DNA from 3 places in the Mesorhizobium sp. M0045 genome. Region 1 is predicted to be linked to each of the others. Evidence: predicted binding sites of a transcription regulator. Region 1 holds the regulator's gene; each other region holds the start of a gene.
What was found. The regulator PhoB, encoded in region 1, activates phosphate uptake and scavenging genes when phosphate is short. The targets are predictions, from matches to a motif close to TGTCATNNANCTGTCAT.

Region 1 (4,880 bases):
GGGAACCTACATGGCCGAGTATGGACGCTTTTCGCGCATCACTACCGTCGTCCGCTTCATCAACGACATCCTGTTGTCGGCGCCGTCGATCATCATCGGCTTGTTCGTCTATGAATTGATGGTGCGGCCAATGGGACATTTCTCGGCCATTGCCGGCGCCGTGGCGCTTGCCATCCTGGTCATTCCGGTGGTCGTGCGCACCACTGAAGACATGCTCAACCTGGTGCCGAACGCGTTGCGTGAAGCCGGTGCCGCGATCGGCGCACCACGCTGGGTGGTGATCCGTTCGGTCGCCTACCGCGCCGCATTGTCCGGCATCGTCACCGGCATATTGCTGGCGATAGCACGCATTTCCGGCGAGACGGCGCCGCTGCTCTTCACCGCGCTCAACAACCAGTTCTGGAGCAGCAATATCAACGCGCCGATGGCCAGCCTGCCGGTGACCATCTTCCAGTTCGCTCTCAGCCCTTACGAGGAATGGCAGCAACTGGCGTGGACCGGCGCACTCATAATCACCCTGACGGTTCTGGGCTTGAGCATCCTCGCCCGCAGCCTTACCGGACGCAGAGAGGACAGATGACACAGATGTTGTCCCCAGACATGACGATGACCGAAACGGTCACCGAGAAGACGAAGATCGAGGTCAAGAACCTCAACTTCTACTACGGCCAGAGCAAGGCGCTGAAGGACATCAGCCTGTCGCTGCCCGAGCGCAGCGTCACGGCCTTCATCGGCCCTTCGGGTTGCGGGAAATCGACGCTGCTGCGCGTCTTCAACCGCATCTACGAGCTCTACCCGAAACAGACCGCCGAGGGGCAGGTGCTGCTTGACGGCAAGAACATTCTCGACCGGTCGCAGGATCTCAACCTCCTCAGGACAAAGATCGGCATGGTATTCCAGAAGCCGACGCCGTTCCCGATGTCGATCTATGAGAACATCGCCTTCGGCGTCAGGCTCTACGAGAATCTCGGCAAGTCCGAGATGGACGGCCGCGTCGAGCAAGCGTTGAAGCGGGCCGCGCTGTGGAGCGAGGTCAAGGACAAGCTAAACGCCAGCGGCTTGAGCCTGTCCGGCGGCCAGCAGCAGCGGCTCTGCATTGCCCGCACCGTGGCAGTGAAGCCGGAAGTCATTCTGCTCGACGAACCGGCTTCGGCCCTCGACCCGCTGTCGACGGCCAAGATCGAGGAACTGATCGACGAGCTGCAAGCCGACTACACGATCGTCATCGTCACCCACAACATGCAGCAAGCGGCGCGCGTGTCGCGCCAGACCGCCTTCATGTATCTGGGTGAACTGGTCGAGTTCGACCGGACCGAGAAGATATTCACGTCGCCCCGCGAGAAGCGCACGCAGGACTACATCACCGGCCGCTTCGGCTGAGCCGTTCCGATCATGCATATGAGGACAGGACCATGGGCGAACACACAGTCGCTTCTTTCGACGAGGATCTCGAGCAGATCAGCAAGCTGATCCGCGACATGGCCGACCTCGCCGGTTCGATGGTCGGCGGGGCGACCAAGGCCCTGTTGAATTCCGACAACGTGCTGGCGCAACGCGTCGTCTCCGACGACGCCATCATGGATGCGCGTCAACGCGAACTGGACGATCGCGCCATCACCCTGATCGCCAAGCGCCAGCCAATGGCTCACGATCTGCGCCATGTCGTCGGAGCGATCCGCATGGCCGGCGACCTCGAACGCATCGGCGACCTTGCCAAGAACATCGCCAAGCGTGTGAGCGCGGTCGGCCTCAGCGTCACGCCGCGCGACCTATCGCATTCCATCGATGCGATGGCGCAGCTAGTGCTCATCCAGGTGCAGGGCGTCATCGAGGAATATGCTGCAGGCGATGCGGCCGCGTTGGCCAAGCTGCGCGCCGCCGACGAGCGCATCGACGTCAAATACACGTCGGTGTTCCGCGAGCTGTTGACCTACATGATGGAAGATCCGCGCAACATCACCGCTTGCACGCATCTGCTGTTCTGCGCCAAGAATCTCGAGCGGATCGGCGACCATGTCACCAACATCGCCGAAAATGCGTATTATGTGCTGACCGGCGAGCAATTGCCGGTCAATCGTCCGAAGCAGGACGAAACGACAATGCCTGCACCGGTGACATGATGGGGGTGCCCAGCCGATGATCGCACCACGCATAATGGTGGTGGAGGACGAGGAGCCGTTGGGCGTGCTGCTCCGCTACAATCTCGAATCCGAAGGCTACCAGGTCGAGGTGGTGACACGCGGCGACGAAGCCGAGATCCGTTTGCAGGAAAATGTGCCCGACCTTCTGGTGCTCGACTGGATGATACCGGCGGTTTCCGGCATCGAGCTCTGCCGCAGGTTGCGCGTGCGCCCCGAAACCGAGCGGCTGCCGATCATCATGCTGACCGCGCGCGGCGAGGAGAGCGACCGGGTGCGCGGTCTTTCGACCGGCGCCGACGACTATCTGGTCAAACCGTTTTCGACACCGGAATTCATGGCCAGGGTCAAGGCGCTGCTGCGGCGCGCCAAGCCGGAAGTGCTGTCCAGCGTGCTGAAGGTCGGCGACATCGTGCTCGATCGCGAATCGCACCGGGTTTATCGCAAGAAGAGCGAGATCCGGCTCGGGCCGACCGAATTCCGGCTGCTCGAGTTCATGATGCGGCATCCGGGCCGCGTCTTCTCGCGTAGCCAGTTGCTCGATAATGTCTGGGGCGAGACGATCTATATCGACGAACGCACCGTCGACGTGCATGTCGGGCGGCTGCGCAAAGCCGTCAATAACGGCCGCATGCCGGATGTCATCCGCACCATCCGCGGCGCCGGCTATGCGATCAGGGAAGATTGACCCGCCTGGTCAGGCGACGTTCCTTCTGACGCCGGGCCTCATTTGCGCGCCCGGCGCGAAAATCTCCTGGTCGACGAAGCTTAACGCCCGCATCGCGCAGCCTTCGCGGATCAGCGGCAATTCGTTTGGCTCGGTGTCGAAGGAGATCGAGCCCGAATGCTGGCCACCGGCGGTCTGGGCGATGGCCTTGCGCAAGGCCGGCTCGATCAGATCGAAGGCAGCGGCACTGGCGCCGACCATCGCGACCGGTGCTGGATCGATCAGCGCGAACAGCGAGCCGAGACCGAAACCCAGCGCTTCGCCGGCCTTGCGGTAGGCCTCGCGTTCCGGCCCATCCTTCTCGCGCGCGCGGGCCGCCAGAGCGCGCATGTCGGCGTCGCTGACGTCGGCGATAGGTTCGCTGTCTTCGCTCATCTGCCTGGCGTTGCGCCAGATGGCATAGTTGCCGGCATAGGCTTCGACGCAGCCGCGCCGCCCGCAACGGCAGAGCGCTCCGCCCGGACGATGGATCATGTGGCCAAATTCGCCGCCCGAGGAATGCGTCCCGGTGAACAGTTCGCCCTTCAGCACAAGCCCCATACCGATGCCATGCGAAAGCAGGATGGCGATGAAGTCGTCGCGATAGCGATCCGGATCGCGCCAGCGCAAAGCCACCGCCATCATATTGCAGTCGTTCTCCACCGTGGCCGGGATACCGAATTCGTCCTCCAGCATGTCGGCAAAGGCGATGTCGGTCTGCGGCGTGATCGGCGACCACAGCATGGCGCGTGCAGGGGAGTCGGTAATGCCCTGAATCGCCAGGGCGATGCGGGCGACACTGCGGACGTCAAGGTCTGGGTCCTCAAGCCGGCGCCGGACGATGGCCCTGCATTCGCGGATCAGTTCGTCGCGCGGCATGGTCAGCGTGTCCAGCCGGCGCTGTTCCTCGGCGACCACCTGTCCCGCATAGTCGATAATGGCGGCCGACAGGAAATTCAGCGACAACACCACGGTCAGCACCGCCGCCGCTTCCGGGTTGAGGGCGAGGCCGACCTGCGGACGACCGCGTTTCAACGAAACGGGCTCACTTGCCTTGCTCTCGGCGAGGATGCCTTCCCGTATCAGGTCGGAGGAGATCGCCGATATGGTTGAATGACTGAGGCCGGTGGTGGCTGCGATCTCCGTACGCGATGGCTGGCCGGCCCGGCGCACCGCCGAGATCACCATCGCCCGGTTGCGCCGGCGCAAATCGTCGTGGCGGATTCCGACCGACATCGTTTTGCTTTCCTCCCGGTTGCCGCGGCCGCTCATGAACCGGAAGCCGTCGGTAATGTCCGACAAATAGTGTCAGATGCGGCAAATAGTGTCAGATGCAGGTGGCGCTGTCATCGTTTATTCCGACGCTCGAAAAAACTCGCAGAGTCATCAAAATCCATCACAATCGATGTTGACAGCAGCCGGAGATCGGGCCAGTATTTTTTCGAGGCTCGAAAAAATTAGAGCTTCCAAGCTGGTCGTTGAGCAATTAGTCACGCCGTACGCGGCGCAGGGAGGATATGATGAAGAGATTCACGACCGCCATTCTGGCGGGTGTCGCCATGACGCTGGCGCTGGCGTCGGTGGCGCAGGCGAAAGACAAGGTCATCGGCGTTTCCTGGTCGAACTTCCAGGAAGAGCGCTGGAAGACCGACGAGGCCGCAATGAAGGCGGCCATCGAGGCCGCCGGCGACAAGTATATTTCCGCCGACGCACAGTCCAACCCCGGCAAGCAGCTCACCGACGTCGAGAGCCTGATCTCGCAGGGTGCCAATGCGCTGATCATCCTCGCACAGGATGCCTCGGCCATCGGGCCGGCCGTGCAGAAGGCACTGGACGAAGGCATCCCGGTCGTCGGCTATGACCGGCTGATCGAGAACAAGGACGTGTTCTATCTGACCTTCGACAACAAGGAAGTCGGCCGCATGCAGGCCCGCGAAGTCTTCAAGGTGAAGCCGGAAGGCAATTACGTCTTCATCAAGGGTTCGGGTTCCGATCCGAATGCCGATTTCCTGTTTGCCGGTTCGATGGAGGTGCTG
Region 2 (4,880 bases), on a different contig from region 1:
ACCAGCGGCGCAGGATTGTCTCTCTCACTCGGGACGGCCGGCGGCTGGTCGATGTCGCAAAGCGCGAGGTCTGGCCGCGCATCGAAAACGCCGTTGCGGATTTGTGCGCGGATCTTTCGGGGCCGCTTCTTGAGCAGCTGACCGCCATCGAGGACGGTCTAGCCGCGGCTCCTCTCGACCGTCGAGTGAAAAATCCGGAGGCCGCGGCGTAATGAGACACCTGCTCGACCGCCCTATCTGGAGCGCGCTTCAGACGCGACATCGGGCGTTCGCACAAGGTAATGACCTCGCCAGGCGGTATCGGCCGTCGATCGTTCCGTTCGCCGCCACTGGCGCCGACGACGCCGAAAGCCTGCGGGCGCTCGAACAGCTTGTCTCCGCGGGCGAGAGTGTCATCCTGCTTCAGTCGGACGCCATTGCTCTGCCCGCGGGGCTTTTTGCGACTTCCACCGCAGCCGGGGTTCAAATGATTGCCGAGCGGCCGTTGCAAACCGTGTCTGACCAACGTGTGCAACGTCTGACCCGAGACGATGCGGCTGAGATGCTCGCCCTGGCATTGCTCACCAAGCCTGGCCCATTCACGCTCGAAGCCCTGAGCCTGGGCGATTTTTGGGGCGTGAAAATCGAGGGCAGACTTGTGGCAATGGCCGGCGAGCGCATGAAGCAACCTGGCTATACCGAACTCAGCGGGGTGTGCTCACATCCGGAATTTCGCGGCGGTGGCCTAGGCAAGCTGCTGTCCCTGTTCGTGGCAAACCGGATAATGGCGCGCGGCGAAGTTCCCTATCTCCACGCCTATGCCAGCAACGCCACGGCCATCAGACTATACGAGTCCATTGGCTTCAGGTTGCGAAGCACAATGAATGTGGCCGTGGTTCAGCGCACCGAATGATTGGTCGGCGCATGATGCGCAGCATGGATGCATCCCGTATCAGGAAAGGAAGGATTTCGTATGGTCGAAATCCTTCCTCGAGACTGCAAGGCCTTCCTGCGTCTCAGACCGCGATCTTGCCGCCGCCTTGCCTGGTGATGGCAACGACCGCCGGGCGCACCGGCATGTCCGGCTTGAAGTCAGGCCAGCGGGTCGACAAATCCTCATAATAGGAGGGACGCCCAAAAGCCTCCCAGTCCTCGCCACCGTCGCCTGGATGCTGGACGGCAACGAAAGCAGTCTGGTCGTCCGGCGCAAACAGGGGACCACACATTTCGGCGCCGATCGGCACACGGAAAAACAGCTTTGAGGTCGCCCGCGCCGGGCCTTCCGTGTCGACCGCCCACAGGCCGTCGGTGCGGCCTGTGGCCTTCGGGCCCTGGCCGTCGGTAGCAACCCAGAGGCGGCCGGCCGAATCGACCGCGCAATTGTCCGGCATGCCGAACCAGCCATTGGCAGTGGTTGCGGTGGAGAAGGTGGCGCCGATTTCGGCCACGGCGGGATCGCCGCATTTCAGCAGGATTTCCCACTTGCCCTTGGTCGCAGCGAAATCACCGCCATCCTCGACGATCTCAATGATATGGCCAAAGGCGTTTTCGGCGCGCGGATTGGCGGCGTCGACCTGGTCGGCCTTGCGCTTCGAATTGTTGGTCAGCATGACATAGACCTTGCCATTGGCGGCATTGGGCTGGATGTCTTCCGGGCGGTCCATCTTGGTGGCGCCAAGCAGGTCGGCGGCACGGCGCGTCTCGATCAGCACGTCGGCCTGGCTGGCAAAGCCGTTTTCCGCCCCCAGCGGCCCCTGGCCGAAGACGATCGGCAGCCATTCGATCGAACCGTCCTCGGCGAACTTGGCGACATGCAAGGTGCCGTCGTCGAGCAAATTCATGTTGGCGGCGCGATCGTCCGGATTGAACTTGCCTGTGGTGACGAACTTATAGACATAGTCGAAACGCTCGTCGTCGCCGAGGTAGAAGACGACACGGCCATCCTTGGCGACGATCGATTCTGCGCCCTCATGCTTGAAGCGGCCCATGGCGGTGCGCTTCCTCGGCACCGACGTCGGATCCTGGACGTCGACCTCGACGATCCAGCCGAAGCGGTTCGGCTCGTTCGGCTCCTTGCCGATATCGAAACGGTCGTGATGCGCCGCCCATTCATAGGCGCCTTCGGGAATGCCGAGGCGCTTGTAATTGGCCGCCTCGTTATGGCCCTGCGGCAGGTCGCCCGAGAAATAGCCGTGGATGTTCTCCTCGGCCATGACATAGGTGCCCCACGGCGTGACGCCGCCGGCGCAGTTGTTGAGGGTGCCGATGACCTTCGTGCCGCTCGGGTCGGTGCTGGTCTTGACGCGGTCGTGGCCGGCGACGGGGCCAGACAGTGCCATCTTGGTATTGGAGGTGATGCGGCGGTTGAGCTTGCCGTCGCGCACGACCTGCCATTTGCCGGCTTCTTTGCGGATCTCGACAATGGTGCCGCCATGCGCGGCCATCTCGACATCGACTTGCTCCTTGCTGAGGGGCGCCTGCTTGGCTTTGCCATCGACGATGGTGACGAGGCCCGGGAACATCAGATGCGGATTGGTGTATTCGTGGTTGACGACCAGCAGGCCGTGCTCGGCCGAGCCGCCGATCGGGATATAACCGACATAGTCGTTGTTGTAGCCGAATTGTCTGGCCTGGGCTTCCGCCGACTGTTTTGTCGGATCGAATTCCGGCGAATCGGCGAACAGCGGATCGCCCCAGCGCAGCAGCACGTCGGCGTCATAGCCAGGTGCGACGTGATGCTTGTCGTCGATGCCGGCCTCGAGTTCGTCGAAAGCGAAGGCGGAGCCTTCGGCGGCGCGGGCGTTGTCGGCGGCGATCAGCGCCAGCGGGCTGACGGTAGCGGCTATGGCCGAGACGGCAAGCGAGCCCTTGAGGAAGCCGCGGCGCGAGAACCGCGCGGCGATGATCTCACCCATGGTGCGGTTGTCGGTGGGATTGGCTCCTGGCCCATCGTTTTCCTCGAGCAGACTGGTGCGGAAATGGGCGTCAGGGGTGCGATGTTCGGTCGAGCGCTGTTCAGTCATGGGGGCCTGCCTCTGGCTGGATGGATTGCTGGAGCGTGTTGCTTGGCCAATCCGGTATTACCGGCAGGTCACAGTTTGATGACATGCCGGCTAATTGCCACCTGCGATTTCGTATCCAACATCAGCCCCGCTTGACCGCGACCGGCGCTTCGGAAACAAGAGCTGCGGCAGGCGCGTAGGGACCGCATCGGGAGGAACAAAAGTGAGTTTCTGGGGACTTGGGCAGCTCTGCGTTTCGACGGTGATCTTCCTGCTGGCGGCGATGGCCGCAAAACAGTGGGGGCTGGCGCCGAGCCTCGGCAAGATCGTGCTGACGTTGGCGCTCTATTCGCTGGGCAATCTGATCATGCTGAGGCTGATCCGTGAATTCGGCATGTCGGTGTCGTTCAGCCTGTCGGCGGTGATCCAGCTGGTGTCGGTGAATGTGGTGGCGCTGGTCTTCTTCGGCGAGCGCGTCAATGCCTTGCAGGCAACCGGCATTGTGCTTGCCATCGCAGCTGTGGCGCTGATCACGCTCGGGCCCTATCTGCAAAGGCTGTAGCTGCGATCGGGCCGATGAAGAAGATTGCAAGCAGACTGCGCAACTGGCTGGAGTTCCCGGTTCTGCTGGCCGGGCTGGTCATTGCCGGCGGGCTGTGGGGGTTCGAAGAACTGATGGAGCTGGCGCGGGCGACCACGCCGCATGCCTTCGACACCGAAATCCTGCTTGCCTTCCGCAAGGCCGGCCAGCCCGACAATCCGATCGGACCGGCGTGGCTGGAAGGAGCGATGCGCGACGTCACCAGCCTTGGCAGCGCCAGCGTGCTGGTGCTGATCACGGCAGCAATGATCGTCTATCTGCTCCTTATCCGCAGGCCAGGCGCGGCGCTTCTCATGTTCGTCGCGGTGGCGGGCGGCCAGCTCCTGTCAAGCGTGCTGAAATTCGATATCGACCGGCCGCGCCCCGATCTGGTCTCGCATCTCGCCGATGTGGCATCGCTTTCGTTTCCGAGCGGCCACGCCATGCTGTCGGCGGTGACGTATTTGACGCTGGGCAGCATGGCGGCACGGTTTTTGCCCGGGCGTACAACGAAGATCTATGTACTCGTGCTGGCGGTGCTGACGACGGTGGTGGTCGGCATCAGCCGCATTTATCTCGGCGTCCACTGGCCGTCCGACGTGCTGGCCGGCTGGTGCGCCGGCTTTGCCTGGGCGATGCTGTGCTGGCTGGCGGCACGATTGCTGCAGCGATGGCTAGGGCGGGCCGACGGCACCTGACGTCGGCCGGACTACTTCAAATCAGCCTGTTGATCAGGCCATGTCCGCAGCCTGCCAGCAGGAAAACCATCGACAGCAAGACTGTCGAGGTCGCCAACGCTTTGAATGTCTTCACCTGCTCATCCTTTTTAAGGTCGTACTTGTGAAATCGGTACCGCAATGGATGTCCCGCCTAACGATGTCGAGGTTTGTAGCATGCCAGCGCACCGGCTGGCAAAGACTATTGCATGTTTCACATATGCAAGATGATGTTTGACCCATCATTATGAAGGTATTATACGTGATACTGCAGAACTCAGACGGGGTTTTGACCGATGATCACTGCCGCGCAGATGCGTGCCGCGAGGGCGCTGGCCGGCATCGATCAGAAGACCCTCGCCGAGCGCGCCGGGGTTTCGCTTCCAACCATTCAGCGCATGGAAGCGAGCGACGGCGTGGTCCGGGGCGTGGTCGATACGCTGATGAAGGTCATCCAGGCCCTTGAAGAGGCCGGGGTCGAGCTGATCGGCGAGAACCAGGCGAGCGAGCGTGGCGGCAGGGGCGTTCGCCTCAAGCCTGTCACGCCGCAGAACCCGCAAGGCTGACGCTACTGCCGCATCGCCGAAAATCAAATTCGATTTT
Region 3 (4,880 bases), on a different contig from region 1:
CTTTCGTGATCCGGACAGTTCGAATTTCATGATCGAGACAGGCATCAAACTCCGGCCGATTTTGGCATGTACCGCGCTCGCCGTCCTCCTCGCGGCAAGCGCGGCGCAATCGGCCGCGCCGTCCAAGGAGACGCGGTCTGCTCTGCCGTCCGACAAGCGCTCGGCAGAGCAGCTTTTTGCCGATGCTCCGGACGGCGTCGACCCGGTGGTGACCGGACCGGTCAGCACCGCCTTCAAGCAAAGGCAAAAAAACGCCGGATGCGACAGCGCCGTCTGGCCCAAGATTCCCGTCGTCTGCTATCCCGATTGATGCACATCCACCTTCGGGGTGGTCCTAAAAGGCAATCTCACGCCGACCGCACCGGATCGAGCGTGACCTTGTAGAGCTCGCTGTCGTCGCGATCCATCAGCCGCACCGTCAACTGCTCGGTGGCTCCATCGATGTCGACGAGCCCGAAGAACTGCAGGCCGGCCGACGGCGGCAGGTTCTGACCCTGTTCGGCGGTCGGTGCCTTGATGAACCTCAGCTCCGGGCCGAAAGTCATGTCGAAAGCATTCGGTCCGAACGTGCCGGCGTGGATCGGACCCGAAACGAATTCCCAGAACGGATTGAAGTCCTGGAACTGCGCCTTGTCCGGATTGTAATAATGCGCGGCTGTGTAATGCACGTCTGCGGTTAGCCAGACGGTATTGCTGATCCCCGCGTTCTTCATATAGCGAAGGAGGTCGGCAATTTCCAGCTCGCGCCCCTTGGCCGGGCCATTGTCGCCATTGCTGATTGCCTCAGCCCCGACCTTCTTGGTGCCGTCGTTCCAGACGACGAGGCCGAGCGGCATGTCGGCGGCGATGATTTTCCAGGTTGCATTGGAATTCGCCAGCTCGCGCTTCAGCCATTTCGTCTGTTGTTCGCCGAGGGTGCGCGATTGCGGCGTCATCGTCTCCTGCATATTCGGACCGTTGGGGCCGCGATAGGAACGCATGTCGAGGAAGAACACGTCGAGCAGCGGCCCATAGGCGATTTTGCGGTAGACACGGCCGGGCTCCGACGGCTCGTAGCGGATCGTCGTCATTTCGTGGAAGGCGCGCGCCGCGCGTGCCGCCAGTACATGGATGGATTTTTCGGTGTAGCGGTCGTCGGCGCTCAGATCCTTCGAATCCGACCAGTTGTTCACCACCTCGTGGTCGTCCCACTGGTAGAACGTCGGGCAGATGGCGTTCAGCGCCAGCACGTTCCTGTCCATCAAATTGTATTTCCACTGACCCCGGTATTCGTCCAGCGTCTCGGCAACCTTGCGTTTTTCGTCGATCAGCACGGTGTTCTTCCACTTGCCGCCGCCGGGCAGGTCGATCTCGTCCTTCATCGCGCCATCGGCATAGATCGTATCGCCCGAATGCAGGAAGAAGTCCGGCGTGTGCTTGGCGATCGTGGCGTAGGTCTTCATGCCGGTGTCGTCGATGCCCCAGCCCTGGCCGGCGGTGTCGCCCGACCAAGCGAAACGAATGTCGCGCTTCGAGGCAGGTGCCGTGCGGAAGCGGCCGACGATCGGCTCGGAAACGGCGTTGATATCGGAAAGATCGGCCGCGACCATGCGGTAGAAGATGTCCTGGTCGGAGGCGAGATCGGTAAGCAGCCGCTTCACCGTATAGTCGCTGGCCGGCGAGCTATCGAGCGGCGCCAGGCGGACGGCATTGGCGAAGCTCTCCGTCGACGACACTTCGAACATGACGCGCGACGGCCGGTCCGTGCGCGCCCAGACCATGCCGCTGGTCGCGTCGACGTCGCCGGATTGGATCCCGTGGGTAAAGGCCGGGCGCTGATTGGCGCGCGAGTAATAGGGAAGCGCGAGGCCCGACGCGCCGACCAGGCCAACGGCGCTGGCCGACGTGACGAAAGCGCGCCGCGTCATCGAAATCTTGTTCATGGCTGTCTCCTGGATGGCGTTGAACGTCGCCGCCAAGCTCCAGCTTCAATGTTTCAGGCACATTTCGAAACGATGAAGGTTTGATAACAGTGAACAGGCGGGCGATCTCCCCCTCAAGGGGGGAGATTAGCACTCAACTGTCGCACCCTAAGCCGCCTGCGGTTCCGGCTCGAAGGCCGGGCGGCTGGTGTTGATCAGCAGCGAGATGCAGGCGGCGGCTATTGCCGTCATACCGGCGATCAGGAAGGCAAGCTCGTAATTGCCTTGCAGCTCGCGCATGGTGCCGCCGAAGAAGGCCGCTGTCGCGGCGCCAACCTGATGGCCGGCGACGATCCAGCCGAAGACGATCGGTCCGCTGCGGTCGCCGAACGCCTCGTTGGAAAGCCTCAGCGTCGGCGGCACCGTGGCGATCCAGTCCAGTCCGTAAAACACGGCGAAGATGATCAGGCTGGTTGCCGAAAAGCCGGAATAGGGCAGATAGATCAACGACAGGCCGCGGATGCCGTAATAGACGCCGAGCAGCTTGCGCGGGTCGAAACGGTCGGTGAGCCAGCCCGATAGCGTCGTGCCGATCAGGTCGAAAATGCCCATCATCGACAGCAGGCCGGCGGCTTGCACTTCGCCTATGCCCATGTCGCCGCAAAAGGCGATCAGGTGCGTGCCGACCAGCCCGTTGGTGGTGAAGCCGCAGACGAAGAAAGTGGCGAACAGATACCAGAACACCCGCGTGCCGGCGGCGCGGCGCAGCGTGCTCAGCGTATGCGAAAGGAAATTGCCTTGCGCGGCTGGCGGCGCCGGCGGCACGTCGTCGGCATCGGCGCCATAGCGGACCATGCCGATCGAGGCCGGGCGCTCCGGCACCAGCATATAGACCAGCGGCACCAGGCAGGCGGTGGCCACTGCAATGGCGATGGCGACCGGCTTCCAGCCGCCTGACTGGGCGAGCGAGGCGAGCAACGGCAGGAAGACCAGCAGCCCGGTGGCGCTGGACGCCGACATCAGTCCCATCACCAGGCCGCGATTGGTCTTGAACCAGCGGTTGACGATGGTTGCGCCGAGCACGGTGGCGACGGCGCCCGAGCTGACGCCGGAAAACACGCCCCAGGTGAGGAGCAGATGCCACGGCTTGGTCATCAACAGGCTGAGCGCGGTCGATCCCGACATCAAAAGCAGCGCGGCAAGCAAAGTGCGGCGCAGCCCAATCCGCTCCATCAGCGCCGCGGCAAACGGCCCGGTCAGGCCATAGAGGAAGATGCCAGTGGCAGCGGCCAGCGAGACGACGTCGCGCCGCCAGCCGAAACTGTTCTCCAGCGGCAGCATCATGACTGCCGGCGCCGAACGCAGGCCCGCTGCGATCAGCAGGCAAAGGAAGATGACGGCGACCACGACGAAAGCGTAGCGCTGGCCAAACGGGCGGGATTGAGCTATCATGTTACTGACCGGTACGTTGCAGGAGCGCGAAACATACGTACCGACCGGTAACATTGTCAACCAGCTAATCGGTACACCAGACATGAAAAGCATTGAACCAACGATCAAGGCGAATGACGCATCGCCGCCTCGCGCCGCCGAACGGATTCTCCAGGTGGCGCGCGACCTGTTTTACCGGCAAGGCATCAGGGCGATCGGGGTCGACGAGATCGTGCGGCGTGCCGGCGTCACCAAGCCCAGCCTTTACCGCAGCTTTCCGTCCAAGGATGAGCTGGCCGCATCCTATCTTCGGCACTATGACCTCGAATTTTGGGAGCGCTTCGACGAGGCGGTGAATGCCCATCCCGGCGATCCGCGCGCGCAGATCGTCGCCTTCCTGACGCGTGTCGGCAAGCGTACGCAGAAGCCCGACTATCGCGGCTGCGGCATGACCAATGCCGCGGTCGAATATCCGGAACATGGCCATCCGGCCCGCGTCGTGAGCGAGGCCAACAAGCAGGAATTGCGCCGGCGCCTGCGTGCCATGGCGGCAGAGATGGGCGCCGGCGACGCCGACACGCTGGGGGACGGGCTGCTGCTCCTGATCGAGGGCGCCTATATCAGCGGCCAGCTGTTCGGTGTCGGCGGGCCGGCGCAGTCGGTCGCCCGCAACGCCGACCTTCTGATCGAGGCAAGCTTGAAGAAATAGCGTACCGTTTACCAGATCACTGTGAGCAGCCTGAGTTCGTCTAGGCTGCTGCTAGATTTGACGGTACGCTGCGGCAGCCCGAACGGAGTTGTCCGCCATGCGCGCTCTTTTGATCCCGCTTGCCTTCGCCGGCTTCTGCAATGCCGCCCGGGCTGGCGACATATCCAGCGTCTATACCGATCTCGTCTGGGAGAAGGACTGCGTGACGTATGCCCAGGCGGAGGAAGGCGACGGCGACTGGGCCGACCTCGCCTGTTCGGGTTATGGCGGCTACCCGGTGATGGTTTCCTACGACGACGCGCGGGAATCGCTGTTCTACGGCTTTCCACCCGGCGATATGACCACGGTCTGGGAAAGCTTTTCCGGCCTCAACTCGGCTGGACCTAAAGTCGAGTGGCGGATCGAAACCAACGGCAAAACCACCATTCCGTTCGCCGCCATTCATCGTCGCTCGATCAGCGATACCGAGGGCGAGAACAAGTCGACGGAAGTGTTGATCGTCGCCAAGGTTGCCCAGCCTGACACCCACGAAGGCTGCACGATCGGCCTTGTGCTCGCCACCGGTAATCCCGCCGCCAACGATCAGGCGCGCAAGCTTGCCGACGAGAAGGCACCCACCTTCGCCTGCGGCAAGGACAAGCGCGTAGTGATCGGCGACGCGCCCGCTTTCGGCCGCGTCGACAACTGATTATTTGCGCCCGATAATTACTTGCGCTTGGCCCGCTCGATTGCCTCGACGATCATCTTCTTGGCATAGGCCGCATCGTACCAGCCTTCGATCTTGACCCATTTGCCGGGTTCGAGATCCTTGTAGTGCTCGAAGAAATGCTGCACTTGCT

Region 2: a site for PhoB is predicted at 3,070-3,086, ahead of NKJ72_RS09930 (PhoX family protein). Genes of this name have one in related genera too.
Region 3: a site for PhoB is predicted at 1,995-2,011, ahead of NKJ72_RS23080 (alkaline phosphatase D family protein). Genes of this name have one in related genera too.

Annotation. Positions count from the first base shown of each region.
Region 1 covers NZ_JAMYUY010000003.1:136,277-141,156, forward strand. The annotation lists gene pstA (phosphate ABC transporter permease PstA) at 1-580, shown strand, start outside; gene pstB (phosphate ABC transporter ATP-binding protein PstB) at 577-1,380, shown strand; gene phoU (phosphate signaling complex protein PhoU) at 1,413-2,120, shown strand; gene phoB (phosphate regulon transcriptional regulator PhoB) at 2,137-2,826, shown strand; gene NKJ72_RS05630 (ROK family protein) at 2,836-4,080, opposite strand; gene xylF (D-xylose ABC transporter substrate-binding protein) at 4,365-4,880, shown strand, end outside.
Region 2 covers NZ_JAMYUY010000005.1:96,768-101,647, reverse strand. The annotation lists gene NKJ72_RS09940 (MarR family winged helix-turn-helix transcriptional regulator) at 1-212, shown strand, start outside; gene NKJ72_RS09935 (GNAT family N-acetyltransferase) at 212-892, shown strand; gene NKJ72_RS09930 (PhoX family protein) at 996-3,002, opposite strand; gene NKJ72_RS09925 (hypothetical protein) at 3,205-3,543, shown strand; gene NKJ72_RS09920 (phosphatase PAP2 family protein) at 3,558-4,259, shown strand; gene NKJ72_RS09915 (helix-turn-helix domain-containing protein) at 4,574-4,843, shown strand.
Region 3 covers NZ_JAMYUY010000017.1:2,217-7,096, reverse strand. The annotation lists gene NKJ72_RS23085 (hypothetical protein) at 29-310, shown strand; gene NKJ72_RS23080 (alkaline phosphatase D family protein) at 348-1,922, opposite strand; gene NKJ72_RS23075 (MFS transporter) at 2,070-3,353, opposite strand; gene NKJ72_RS23070 (TetR/AcrR family transcriptional regulator) at 3,436-4,041, shown strand; gene NKJ72_RS23065 (hypothetical protein) at 4,139-4,729, shown strand; gene ppa (inorganic diphosphatase) at 4,747-4,880, opposite strand, start outside.